One region of the Mesorhizobium sp. Cs1299R1N1 genome, then DNA from elsewhere that is predicted to be linked to it. Evidence: riboswitches for the same ligand, from Rfam matches in the RefSeq annotation. Region 1 holds a riboswitch; each other region holds the start of a gene.
What was found. A riboswitch is a leader RNA that binds a small molecule or an ion and turns the genes downstream of it on or off. The one in region 1 is predicted to bind cobalamin.

Region 2: linked by a shared signal. The riboswitch ahead of O7A70_RS18760 (CbtB domain-containing protein) and the one ahead of metE (5-methyltetrahydropteroyltriglutamate--homocysteine S-methyltransferase) in region 1 are both predicted to bind cobalamin.
Region 3: linked by a shared signal. The riboswitch ahead of O7A70_RS18530 (DUF1636 family protein) and the one ahead of metE (5-methyltetrahydropteroyltriglutamate--homocysteine S-methyltransferase) in region 1 are both predicted to bind cobalamin.

Annotation. Positions count from the first base shown of each region.
Region 1 is NZ_JAPYKR010000002.1:707,654-712,100, forward strand. Features, by position in the region: gene O7A70_RS06780 (helix-turn-helix transcriptional regulator) at 79-828, opposite strand; cobalamin riboswitch at 1,335-1,535, shown strand; gene metE (5-methyltetrahydropteroyltriglutamate--homocysteine S-methyltransferase) at 1,625-3,964, shown strand.
Region 2 is NZ_JAPYKR010000008.1:102,750-107,196, reverse strand. Features, by position in the region: gene cbiB (adenosylcobinamide-phosphate synthase CbiB) at 1-347, shown strand, start outside; gene cobO (cob(I)yrinic acid a,c-diamide adenosyltransferase) at 344-958, opposite strand; gene cobU (bifunctional adenosylcobinamide kinase/adenosylcobinamide-phosphate guanylyltransferase) at 960-1,475, opposite strand; gene O7A70_RS18765 (CbtA family protein) at 1,468-2,271, opposite strand; gene O7A70_RS18760 (CbtB domain-containing protein) at 2,287-2,466, opposite strand; cobalamin riboswitch at 2,503-2,701, opposite strand; gene O7A70_RS18755 (aromatic ring-hydroxylating oxygenase subunit alpha) at 2,839-4,008, shown strand; gene O7A70_RS18750 (MFS transporter) at 4,013-4,447, opposite strand, start outside.
Region 3 is NZ_JAPYKR010000008.1:56,367-60,813, forward strand. Features, by position in the region: gene cobN (cobaltochelatase subunit CobN) at 1-346, opposite strand, end outside; gene cobW (cobalamin biosynthesis protein CobW) at 365-1,402, opposite strand; gene O7A70_RS18530 (DUF1636 family protein) at 1,399-1,833, opposite strand; cobalamin riboswitch at 1,872-2,079, opposite strand; gene O7A70_RS18535 (winged helix-turn-helix domain-containing protein) at 2,109-3,308, opposite strand; gene O7A70_RS18540 (NADH-quinone oxidoreductase subunit A) at 3,644-4,009, shown strand; gene O7A70_RS18545 (NuoB/complex I 20 kDa subunit family protein) at 4,000-4,447, shown strand, end outside.

The DNA.
Region 1 (4,447 bases):
CATCTCGGTTGTCCTCCAGTTTCGAGGTCAACCAATGGTTCATCGCGGACCGATGCGGCATCACGCGATTGCGTGAGGCTAGCTGATCAGCCCCAGGCGGAAAGCTGTCGTGACGGCCTGCACGTTGTTTGTCACACCGAGCCTCTGGCGCATCAATCGCAGATGCGTATCTGCCGTGTTGCGGCTGACGTTCAGGCGATCAGCGACCTGCTCCACGGTGAGGCCTTCGGCAACCCAGCGCAGGACATCCTGTTGTCGAGGTGACAGACGCACTGGTTTCGAGGCCTGTTTGCCATCCGCAAGAAGGGCCGCGCATCCGAAGGCGCAAGCGGCGACAAACTGAAAGGCGAGACGGTCGTGAGGACCCGGCTCGAGCTTCTCCCCTGCAACGGAAAATCCAACCGGCTGTCCGTTCAGTGTCGCGAACGGAATCGTAAAGCCGTCACGCAGATTAAACTCTGATGCCTCCGCCATGATCTGTCGCCCGAAGGAACAAACCCGGGAAACTTGATCAATCTCGCTCCACCGGAAGGGCGTGGTCCCACGCTTCACAAGCTGAATGGTAGGGTCGCGATGGAGATAGCCTTTGGAGAAATAGCGCTCGGACCATTGCCGTGGCCAGGCGTCGAGCAGCACATGGGAAATCTGCTCGCGCCTCAGCGCACGCGGCGGTGGGATCGGTCCTGCCAGGACGTTTCTGGCGCCAAACCGCTCGGCATAGGAAATCAGGTGCTGGCAGATTTCCTGCTGGCTTGAACTCTTGCGGATCTGATTGAGAAACTCGAACGTGTCATCGAGGTGCCGACGCCAAAGCGCAGGTGCTTCCATAACGCATTGCTTCCATGATGGTGATGGTAGTGGGTGGTTTGGGGCTCTCGGGTGGGATTGCAGGCATCAAGCTGCCGCATTGCTGGCCGACCGGTGCTGGTCGACAACTCTCCTCGATTCTTTTTGCACCAGTTGAGCGAGTTGCTCGGGGTAGGTCGACCGCGGATGCCAACCGCGAAGCCGGCCGACCGATCCGTTCCCTCGCATGTATTGTATTGCCGGATGCCGGGCAATGGCGTGTGCTTGCATCTGCCTATGCTCATTTCGAGTATATCGGAAATGTTGCTTCCAGCATGGTCGGAGTCAACCCCCAACAACAGGCGGTATGGCCCTGCAACAGTTCGCCATCAGGACAGTGGGGAGGAAGCGGAAGGGCTTGCCTTCGCGCTCTTCAAGGATGGTCGCATTCAATCGGCTTCGCAGCTATCACCCGTACGAGCGACAACAAAATCGAATAACGGCATAAAGATTTGTTTATGTCCGCTTGACAGGAATCTTCCCTTCGGCCAGTGTCGGATTGTCGTGGTTCTCTGATCCGGTTAGTCGCATCAGAGCTAAGAGGGAAGCCGGTGAAGATGCCGGCGCTGCCCCCGCAACTGTAAGCGGCGAGCCAAGCCCACTCAAGTCACTGAGGCTATGCGCCTCGGGAAGACGGGCAGAGGTGTCGACCCGCGAGCCAGGAGACCTGCCTCGGCGAACAAGGTCCACAGGCGGGGTGTCTCGGTGGGCGTGGTAACCGGCTTTGTCTGCTTGCCAACGTCTGCCTTGCGTCCAGCCCCAATCATCGGGGTATGGTATGTCTCTCTCTCGGAAAGTTCCTGTTGCCACACTTGGCGTGCCGCGCATTGGGCGCCGTCGCGAGTTGAAGCGCGCGCTGGAGGCCTACTGGTCGCGAAAATCTTCTGCTGCCGACCTTCTCGAAACGGCGCGGGCGCTGCGTGTCGCGAACTGGACTGAACAATGCGACCGTGGCGTGACCATAATTCCGTCCAACGACTTCTCGCTCTACGATCATGTGCTCGACACGGCAACAATGGTCGGCGCTGTGCCGCCACGTTATGGCTGGACCGAGGGGGAAGTCTCGCTCGACACTTATTTTGCCATGGCGCGTGGCAGCCAAGGAGAGGCTGCCGGACTTGAACATGCCAATCACAGTGACGCGGTTACCGCGCTGGAAATGACCAAGTGGTTCGACACCAACTACCACTACATGGTCCCGGAGCTCGTCGACGACCAGGCCTTTGCTTTGTCGTCGGCAAAGCCGGTGGATCACTTCCTTGAGGGTAGGGCGTTCGGCGTTCACACCCGCCCGGTCATTCTTGGGCCCGTCACCTTCCTTAAGCTGGCAAAGTCGCCCATTCGAGACTTCAACCCAATTGCGCTGCTCCCGCGGCTGCTGCCGGTCTATGAGGAACTCCTGCGCCGCCTGAAAGTGGCGGGCGCCGACTGGGTGCAGATCGATGAGCCGGCGCTCGTGCTCGACCTTATTCCAAACGAGCAAGACGCGTTCAATTTTGCCTACGACCGTCTTTCCAAAGCGGCCCCGGAGCTAAAGATCATGCTCGCCACCTATTTCGGCGGATTGGACGGCAATCTCGAGACCGCTCTTTCGCTTCCTGTGGCGGGCCTGCATCTCGACCTTGCACGCGCTCCTGAACAATTGGAGGCGGTGGGCCGCCTTGCCCCAAAAGGCCTGGTGCTTTCGCTTGGCCTGATCGACGGTCGCAACATCTGGCGTGCGAATCTGCGCCCCATCCTCGACCGGATCAAGCCGGTCGTCGCGGGTTGGCCCCTGGAGCGAGTGGAGATCGCGCCTTCGTGCTCACTTCTGCATGTGCCGATCGACCTGGAACTGGAAACAGCGCTCGATAAGGACATAAAGTCGTGGCTCGCATTCGCGGCGCAGAAGATGGACGAACTGACCACGATCGCCCGGGCCTTGTCCGAAGGTCGGGAGGCGGTTTCAGCAGAGCTGGAGTCCTCCACCCAAGCAGCCGCCGCGCGTCTGACGTCCCCGAAGGTGCATGATCCGCTGGTCGAAGGACGCCTCGCCTTTATCGACGAAGACATGACGCACAGGAAAAGCGGCTTTTCTGAGCGCTCCAGGCTTCAGGACGAAACGCTCCGCCTACCGCTTTTCCCGACTACGACGATCGGCTCTTTCCCGCAAACGCCCGAGATTCGCAACGCCCGTGCCGCCCATGCAAAGGGAGAGCTGAGGTATGTCGACTATGAGGCGTTCCTGAGGAAGGAGATCGAAGCAGCCATCCGTTGGCAGGAGGAGATCGGCCTGGATGTGCTGGTGCATGGCGAGTTTGAACGCAACGACATGGTGCAATATTTCGGTGAGCAGCTCTCCGGATTCGCCTTCACGCAGCAGGCCTGGGTGCAGAGCTACGGGTCACGTTATGTGCGGCCGCCGATCATCTTTGGCGACGTGTCGCGTCCCAATCCGATGACGGTGCGCTGGTGGCGGTACGCTCAATCGCTAACAAATAAACCCGTTAAGGGCATGCTCACCGGCCCGGTGACGATTCTGAACTGGTCCTTTGTACGCGACGATCTGGCGCGCTCGGTCGTTTGCCGCCAGATCGGGCTCGCCCTACGTGGCGAAGTGAGTGATCTCGAAAGCGCTGGCGCCAAGGTGATTCAAATCGACGAAGCTGCACTGCGCGAGGGCTTGCCGCTGCGCAAATCCGAGTGGAAGCATTATCTCGAATGGGCCATCGAGTGCTTTCGGCTCGCTTCCACGGGCGTGTATGATGTGACCCAGATCCACACGCACATGTGCTACTCCGAATTCAACGACATAATAGACGCGATCGCGGCGATGGATGCGGATGTGATCTCCATCGAAACCTCGCGCTCGCAAATGGAGTTGCTCGATGCCTTCGAAAAGTTCAATTATCCGAACGAGATCGGACCGGGCATTTATGATATCCACTCACCGCGGGTGCCTGGCGTCGACGAGATGACGAACCTGCTCTCGCAGGCGCGACAGCGCCTTCGCGACAGTCAGATTTGGGTTAACCCCGATTGCGGCTTGAAGACACGTCGGTGGGAGGAAGTCCGTCCGGCACTCATTAATATGGTCGAAGCCGCGCGTTTTCTGAGAGACGCACCGAGGGCCGCCTAGCAAAAGTGCACGCCTCGCCGTTGCGACCGGACTGCACTGAAGCGGATCGAAATTGGGTGAACCCAAGAGGTGAACGGGCAACCCGATTTCGTTGGGAATGTGACAGTCCGCTGACGGCATTGATTTGGGTCCGATGCTTCTTCCGACTCGTCGGTCAATATACCGACCACCTTGCCAATGACGATGCCATCGAGTCGGAGCGCATCTCTAACAGCGTGCAGTCGGATCTGCTCATCTGAACATTGAGAGTCGTAAGGTGATGCGGTTTGAACCCTATGCGTGGGGCGGGTGACGGCCGCCGTTCGTCTGAAAGGGCCGACTGATTGCTTCCACCAGATCATCCACGCAAGAGTTCGGCGCGAGGTGTATTCTCCCCAAGCGGGCGCGGGATCGTCATGCGTCGATCGCGGTAGTCACACGTCAAGGGTGATATCGCCCCCAACTTACCGGAAGCGTCCACGATGCCGCAAAGCCGCCCGCTCG
Region 2 (4,447 bases), on a different contig from region 1:
TGCCGGCATCGCGGCTGACAGCGCTGCTGATCGTGCTCGCTTCCTTCTTGGTCGAGGGCGCCGACCCCCACGGCGCCTGGCAAGCGGTACGGCGCGACGCGAAAAAACACCGCTCGCCCAATGCCGGCTGGCCCGAAGCGGCGATGGCCGGCGCGCTTGGGCTCGCGCTTGCCGGACCACGCAGCTATGGCGGTGTCATGGTCGACGACATCTTCATGGGCGAAGGCGGCCGCAGCGATGTCGACAGCGGCGACATCAGGCGGGCGCTGCAACTCTACCGTATCGCTGATTTCCTGCTGATTGGCTTGTTCGGCCTGGTCGCGGTGATCGTTGTTCTGGTTTTCTAAAACTCGATGCCCTGCTGGGCTTTCACGCCCGCCGAGAAATGATGCTTGGTCAAACCCATCTCGGTGACCAGATCGGCAGCCTCGACCAGCGCTGGCTTGGCGTTGCGGCCGGTGACGACGACATGCAGGCCCTCGCGCCGGCCCTTCAGCGCCGCAACCACCTTGTCGAGATCGAGGTAGTCGTAGCGCAACGCAATGTTGAGCTCGTCGAGCACGACAAGGCTGATCGAGGGATCGTCGATCAATTCCAGTGCTTTGGCCCAGGCGGCCTCGGCAGCGGCGATATCGCGCTTCAGGTCCTGCGTCTCCCAGGTGAAACCCTCACCCATCGCATGCCAGACGACGCGGTCGCCGAAGGCGGCAAACGCATCCTTCTCGCCGGTGTGCCATTTGCCCTTGATGAACTGGACGACGCCGACGCGCTTGCCGTAGCCGAGCATCCGCAGCGCCAGCCCGAAGGCGGCGGTGGTTTTACCCTTGCCGGGACCGGTGTTGACGATCAGTAACCCCTTCTCGACCGTCTTGCTCGCAACCTCGGCGTCCTGCACCGCCTTGCGCTTGGCCATCTTGGCGCGATGGCGCTCTTCATCCTTGTCGTCGATGTCGGTCATTTCACTTCACCTTGAGCGGTAGCCCCGCCACCATCAGCAGCACCGTGTCGGCAACCGCGGCGACCCGCTGGTTGAGCCGGCCGGCGTCGTCGCGAAAACGCCGCGCCAGCGCATTGTCGGGCACGATGCCTTGCCCGACCTCGTTCGACACCACGAACCACGGTCCGCGCGGCCGCGACAGCACGTCGGCTAGCCGTCGGCACTCAGCCTCGACGTCGTGATCGGCCAGCATATGATTGGTCAACCATAGCGTCAGGCAGTCGACAAGCACCGGCTGATCATCCGGCAAGGCCTCCAGCGCTTCGGCAAGGTCGAGCGGCGCGTCGATGGTCGACCAGCCCTCGCCGCGCCGCGAGCGGTGCAACGCGATGCGCTCGCGCATCTCATCGTCATAGGTTTGCGCCGTGGCTACATACGCCCATGGCGGGGGGAATGCCGTCACCAGGGTTTCGGCGTGCGCGCTCTTGCCGGAGCGCGCGCCACCGATGATGAAAGTCAGCTTGCCGCGATCAGGCAAAGCTGTCGCGCAAGCTGGTCGCCGTGCCGGTGAAGCGCCTGCGCACCACGCCCACGACCGCGCCGAGCACCAGCCAGAACACCAGATTGGTCACCGTCACCGCCACCACGAACTGATGGTGCAGGCCTTCCGGGATAGGCGTTTCGAAACTGTCGGGCTGCGGCGCGCCGACGACGTGCGGGGCGACGATCAGCAAGACGGCGAGGATGGTCAACGGCAGCGATCTGCGAAACACGATCAGGCCAAGGCCGATGGCGGTCGCCGCGGCCGTTGCCGTCCACCAGATCTGGCGCGCAAGCAGATCGGCCGCCGGCATCGCCGGCAGTTCCGGCTGCAGGCCGAGGCCTGGTGCCAGCGTGAACACGGCAGAGCCGGCCAGCCCCCAGAACACGCCCTGGCGCCAATTGCCGACGCCGCCGGCAAACTCGGAAACCGCGACCAGGACCAGTGCGAAGCCGATGCCGGTGACGATATTGGCAACCACGCTGAAGGCAAAACGCTCGACACCGTCGGCCGGCGCCCAACCCTCGTCTTCCTCCGCCGGTGCCGTGACTTCGGCGGGTGCCGGCGCGGCAGAGCTCATCGCATTCCCAGCGGGCACCACCTTGCTCATTGCGTCGTTGCTCGCCGCCGGTCCGGCCGCGTGGTCATGGTGATGGCCGCCGCCGGCCTGTTCGTAGACTTCCGCCTTGAGGATCAGCGGCACCGTCGCATAGGCCTGCAGGCAGGCGAGAACGATACCGGCCACAAGCCCCGCGACCGCCGCGACGAACACGACGTTGCGAAACAGATTCATGATGTCAGATCCTCGTTAGTGGCAGGGAAATGCCATCGAGTGGCGATAGTCGTGGGCGGCATTGTGGACCGCATCAATATGCGAGAAACCGACAAAGCCGACGACGAACATGCCGAGCAGCGCCGCGAGCGCGAGCTGCATGAAGCGCGACTGCGAGGAGACGGAGGCGCCGAGGGAGACGGAAGCGGTAGTCATGTCTTGTCCTTTCGCCCTCCACCCGAGGGCATCGAAGTCAGTTTCCTGTCGCCGGCAGGTCTCCTGGCTCGCGGATAAGCGCCCTTCCCCACCTTCCCGAAGGAAAACCTTCAGTGGCATATGGAGAGGACTACCGCACACAGTTGCGGGGGCAGCCACGGCATTGGACAGGAATTCCTGTCCGCACCGCATTCCCTCTTGGCTCCAAAAAGGAACCGACGACGTTGGTGACTATAGGGAAATTCGCCGCGCGCGGCAAACCAAATTCCGACAGTCGCCAGCGCAGGAGCGTCGTATCGGCAAGGCCGCTCCCCTCCTGATTGACAAACTTCATGGCCGGGTGTCGGCTGCCAACCTGACAGGAAGCCAGCCATGCAGCCTGATGCCAGCGGGCGCGAGCCCTATAGCGGCCTGACCCGAACCGAGCCGACGCTGCCCTCATCGGCCTATTGGGACCAGGAGAACTATCAGCGTGATCTCGACGCCATCTGGTACAGAAATTGGCTGCTCGTCTGCCGCGAGGCCGACCTTGCCCAGCCTTTGGCATTCCGCACCTTCCGCGTCGGTACGCAGGAAATCCTTGTGCTGCGCGACGACGCCGGCGAGTTGCGTGCCTTCCACAACACGTGCCGGCATCGCGGTTCGCAGCTTTGCCAGGAAAGCGAAGGACGCCTGAAGGCGCGGCTGATCACCTGCCCGTACCATGCCTGGTCCTATTCGCTGCGTGGCGATCTGGTGCGTGTACCGTCGAAATCGCTGCCCGACGGCTTCGACAAGGCCGACCACCCGCTTTATCGCGTTGCACTCTCGGTGTGGCGGGGCTTCGTCTTCGTCAATCTTGCTGAAGATGCCGCCGGCTCAGCGCAGTCATCCTTCGACCCGGCCTCCGGCGACCTCGGCAACTGGCCGCTGGACACGCTGGTGTCAGGCCATGTGCTGCGCAAGGTGATGAACTGCAACTGGAAGATTTTCTGGGAAAACTTCAACGAGTGCCTGCACTGCCCGGGCGTCCACAAGGACCTGTCGCGGCTGGTGCCGATCTATGGCCGCGGCCTGATGAGCCGGCATGACGATCCCGAATGGACGCGCCATGCAGACAATGATGCGCCGGAATTCTCCGGCGGCCTGCGCGCCGGGGCTGAAACATGGTCGCGTGATGGGCAGACGCATGGGCCGGTTTTCCCCGGCTTGACGCAGGCGCAACGCACCGCCGGCCAGACCTATGCCACCAGCCTGCCCTCGATGTTCATCGTCGGCCATGTCGACTATGTCAGGACCGTGCGGCTGGTGCCGCTCGGTCCCGAACAGACCGAATTGACCGCCGAATGGCTGTTCGCGCCCGAGGCGCTCGCCGCCACCGATCTCGACAACATCGTCGCCTTCGGCACACAGGTGCTGGAGGAGGATGCCGCGATCTGCGAGGTCAACCAGAAGGGCCTGCGCTCGATGCGTCATACAGCCGGCGTGCTGATGCCGGAGGAGTACGATTTGCACCGCTTCCACAATTGGGTGCGCGAGCGCCATACTGAGCTTTCGCTCTGATTTTTTAGAGAGATTTAGGCAGGTAGCGCCAGGTCATGAAGCCGCAAAACGCCGCCAGCAGGCCGAGCGTGACGAACACCGATCCCAATCCGAAGAAGGCCAGCACCACCGAATAGACCAGCGGCGGCGTCAGTTCGGAAAAGTCGAGATAGGTGCGGTAGACCGCCGCCATCTGCGCGCGCTCATAGGAGCGCACCGAGCGCATGAAGGCGGTCGAGCCCAGCGCGTCGAGCGCGATGGTGAAGAAGGCGCCGCACAACAGGAAGGCTCCGGTCAGCAACGGCTCTGCCGCTCCGACCGTGCCCGCCGCCAGCAGCGACGCCGACATGGCGAAGTAGGCAAACGTCATGGTGCGTCGGCCGCCAAAGCGTTTTCCCGCCTTGCCCCAGAAGATCGCCATGAACAGCAGCGCATTGCCGGCCGAGACCAGCAGGCCGCC
Region 3 (4,447 bases), on a different contig from region 1:
CCGGAAGCAAAGCCAGTCTTATGCCGCGCTCGCGGGCGATTGCCGCGAGCTGGTCGCAGCCATAGCGCCACCAGTCGTAGCCGCCGAGGATGCGCACCATGATGACCTTGGCATGGCGGGCGACGCTGTCGATCCAGAGATCGACGGACATGGGATGGCGCAGGTCGCGCAGTGCGGCGAGCCGCATCGACGGCGGGCGATCGGCGTCGGCCTTCCATGCAGCCGCCAGTCCGGCGAGATCGCTGTCGGTGAAGGACAAGGCCACGATATCCGCCGGCGTCTGCCGGAGATCGACAGGCTCGGCGAGATCGTCGAGCGAGGCGGAGGTCGTGGTGAGGATGTGCATCGCGGCCCGTGCCTGAAATCAGCCGGCGAGGATACGTTCGATCGCCGGACGGTTCAGCCCCTTGAGGCCGATGACTACGAGGCGCGAGCGGCGGTCGTCCCCGGCGGTCCAGGCGCGGTCGTAGTAATGATTGACGCGCGGGCCGACGGCCTGCAGCAGGAGCCGCATCGGCTTGCCACCGACCTCGACGAAGCCTTTCACCCGCAGCACGTTTTCCTGTTCGGCGGCGGCGGCGACGCGTTTTGCCAGTTCGTCCGGATTGGCGATCGAGGGGATGTCGACGATGAACGTGTCGAAGTCGTCATGTTCGTGGTCGAATGCGCCGTCATGATGGGATTTGCGATTCTCGATGTCGTCCTCGACGGCGAGACCAAGCCCGAGCAGCACCGAGGGATCGACCTTGCCGTGAGACGTCGGCACGATCTTCACGGCGCGTGCGGAGTGTTCGTTGACGATGGCGTTGGCGCGGGCCGAACCGGCGGCGTCCATCAGGTCGCTCTTCGACAGGATGATCAGATCGGCGCAGGCGATCTGGTCCTCGAACACCTCCTCGACCGGATCATCATGGTCGAGGCTTTCATCCCCGGCGCGCTGCGCCTGCAGGGCGTCCATGTCGTTGGCGACGCGACCTTCGGCAAGTGCGGGACCATCGACCACGGCGATGACGCCATCGACGGTCACCCGGCTCTTCACTGTCGGCCACTGAAAAGCCTGGACCAGCGGTTTGGGCAAAGCGAGGCCCGAGGTTTCGATCAGGATATGGTCGACCTTCGGCGTCAGCGACAGGATCTGGTCGAGCGCCGGCACGAAATCGTCGGCGACGGTGCAGCAGATGCAGCCATTGGCCAGCTCGACGATGTTTTCCTCAGGGCAGGTGTCGATGCCGCAGCCCTTGAGGATTTCGCCGTCGATGCCGATGTCACCGAACTCGTTGACAATGATCGCGATACGCTTGCCGCCGGCGTTTTCCAGGAGATGGCGGACAAGAGTCGTCTTGCCGGCGCCGAGGAAGCCGGTGACGACGGTGCAGGGAACGCGGGAAACGGATGCGGTCATATCAAGTCTTTCAGCATGTCGAGGGGAGGGATGCGGGCAACGAGGCCGCGCTTGAGGCTGTCGGGCCGGCCCCGCCAGGGAATGAGGCCGTCGCTGGAGGTGGCGAAGAGTTTCGCGCCGGTGACGAGATCGGCGCCGCTGGTCGTGGTCAGATCGCCGAAGACATAGCTCCAGCAGCCGTCACGCAGGATCGCGGCGCTCAGTCGGCGTTTGCAATTGCCGAGGCATTCGACGGTGCGGATGCGGATGGTGTCGCCCGAGGCGGCTTGGCGCGTATCTTCGGCCAAAAGTTCGCCGGCCCGGGGATGGGCGTCGGAGCCGGTCTCGTCGCGACAGGAGGCGCAGACGATGACAGTGATGCCGGCCAGGGAATCATCCTCGCCGGACGAAATGTCCGTTGTTTCAGCCGAAAAACTGCTGTCGCGATCCAAATCAGGCTCCTTGCCCGGAAAACCCGCCGGGCGATCGGATACTTGCATTCCAGACGGCAGGTCTCCTGGCTCGCGGGTCATCGCCTTGGGTAGCCGCCTTCCCGGGACAATCCCAGTGGCTTTCGGCCTTGGCTCTTCGCTCACAGTTGCGGGGACAGCCGCGGATTTGGGATTTTTCAATCCCGCACCGCATTCCCTCTTGGCTCCTCCCTTTGCCGAGAGGAGACCGTCTGGATCCGATTTAGGCTCTTGCGGGCAGCGGTGTCAACGCGAGCTTACGACACCGCGGTGTCGGACAGCGCCGGGCCCAGATCGCCGGCAGGCGTCACTTCGATGCGTTCGAGGCCAAGCCAGCCCTGCATCTGCTTCAATTCCTCGAAGAGCTGAGCGGCGGTTCCGGGCGATGCGCCGGGCTCGGCGTAAGCAGCATGGACACGCAGTACACTTGCCGGTCGGTCTGCCTTGAGGTCGACGCGCGCCACGATCCTGTCGCCGAGCAGGAAGGGCAGGACGTAATAGCCGTATTGGCGCTTGTCGGCCGGGGTGTAGATCTCGATCCGGTAGTGAAAATTGAACAGCCGCTCTGAGCGCGAGCGCTCGAAGACAACGGGGTCGAACGGCGCCAGCAGGGCGCGGGCCTCGATCTTGCGTGGCAAACGCGCGTCCCTATAGAGGTAAGCCGGCTTGTCCCAGCCCTCGACGCGGACCGGCAGCAACTCGCCGAGTTCGACCAGTTCCTCCAGCCGGCCTTTCATGTCGGCGGGGGAGAGTCGAAAATAGTCGCGCAGGTCGCCCGATGTCGCGATGCCGTGGGCGCGGGCGGAGATGCGCAGCAATTCACGATGCGCGTCTTCAGTTGCGGGCACCGGCGTATCGAGGATCGCCTGCGGCAGCACCCGCTCTGGCAGGTCGTAGAAGCGCTCGAAGCCGCGCCGGTGCGCCGTGGTGATGCGCCCGGCCCAGAACAGCCACTCGAAGGCGTGCTTGGCGTGGCTCCAGCCCCACCAGCCGCCGGAGCCTTTCTGGCCCTCCAGCGCGGAAGCGGCGACCGGGCCGCGTGCGACGACCTCGCGGTAGATCTCTTCTATGTAGGCGGCGTGCTCGCGGCCCCATTTGGCCAGCCCCAGATACATTTCATCGCCTTGCTCGGCGCGCCGCATGCGCCAGCGCATCAGCGGGTAGGTCTCGACCGGCAGGAACGAGGCCTCATGTGCCCAGTATTCGAAGACCGAGCGCTTGCGGGTCACGGCGGCGTTGTCGAGCAAAGCGAGGGGATAGGGACCAAGACGCGAATAGAGCGGCATGTAATGGGCGCGAACCACCGCACTGACGGAATCGATCTGCAGCAGGCCGGTGCGGGACAGAACGCGGGCGAAGTGGCGGCGGTCGGGCGTACCGGCGGGGCGGGGATCGAGAAACCCCTGAGCGGCGAGCGCGATACGCCGGGCGGCGGCAAGCGAGATCTTTTCCTTCATGCGGATGCGTCCCTGATGGACCTGTCTGGCGTCGTTGCGAGGCGTGATTCCAGCCCATGCTAGCAGGGTTTTGGCGGCAACCCTGTCAGGAGAGAAAAGTGGAGTAAATGGCGAAGGAAATCAAACAGGAGCGTATGGGACCAGTTTCTCCCGGATTGCCGTCCAGCTCGGTGTTTTGAACAAGGTTTGACTTGCTTCGCTGGAAGTGCTGCGCTAACCCTCGCCGCGTTGCAGCATAGGCTCCTTAAAACGGTTCAGCGGTTAAACTGTCACGCTTCCGCATTAAGGTCCGGTGCTGTAATCAACGTGGATTGGCGCCAACGGAAAGCCGCTGCATGAACGCACTCCTCAGTTCGTACCTGCCCATCGTCCTGTTTATCGGCGTGGCGCTGGTGGTCGGTCTGGCGCTGCTGGCCGCGCCCTTCCTGGTAGCCTACCGCAACCCGGATCCCGAGAAGCTGTCCGCCTATGAATGCGGATTCAACTCGTTCGACGATGCCCGCATGAAATTCGACATCCGCTTCTACCTGGTGTCGATCCTGTTCATCATCTTCGACCTGGAAGTAGCCTTCCTCTTCCCCTGGGCGGTGTCCTTCTCGAAGATTGGCATGCTCGGTTTCTGGTCAATGATGGTGTTTTTGGCAGTGCTGACCATCGGCTTTGCCTATGAATGGAAAAAAGGAGCGCTGGAATGGGATTGAACGACAGTTCAGGCACCCTCGTCGCGCCGAAGCCCAAGGGTATCATCGATCCCAACACCGGCAAGCCGGTGGGGGAGGACGATCCCTTCTTCCTCGAAATCAACAACGAGCTTGCCGACAAGGGTTTTCTGGTCACCTCGACCGAGGCGCTGATCACCTGGGCGCGCAGCGGTTCGCTGATGTTCATGACCTTCGGTCTGGCGTGCTGCGCGGTCGAGATGATCCACACCTCGATGCCGCGCTACGATTCGGAGCGCTTCGGTGTCGCGCCGCGCGCGTCTCCGCGCCAGTCAGACATCATGATCGTGGCCGGCACGTTGACCAACAAGATGGCGCCGGCGTTGCGCAAGGTCTACGACCAGATGCCGGAGCCGCGCTACGTCATCTCGATGGGCTCCTGCGCCAATGGCGGCGGCTACTACCACTATTCCTATTCGG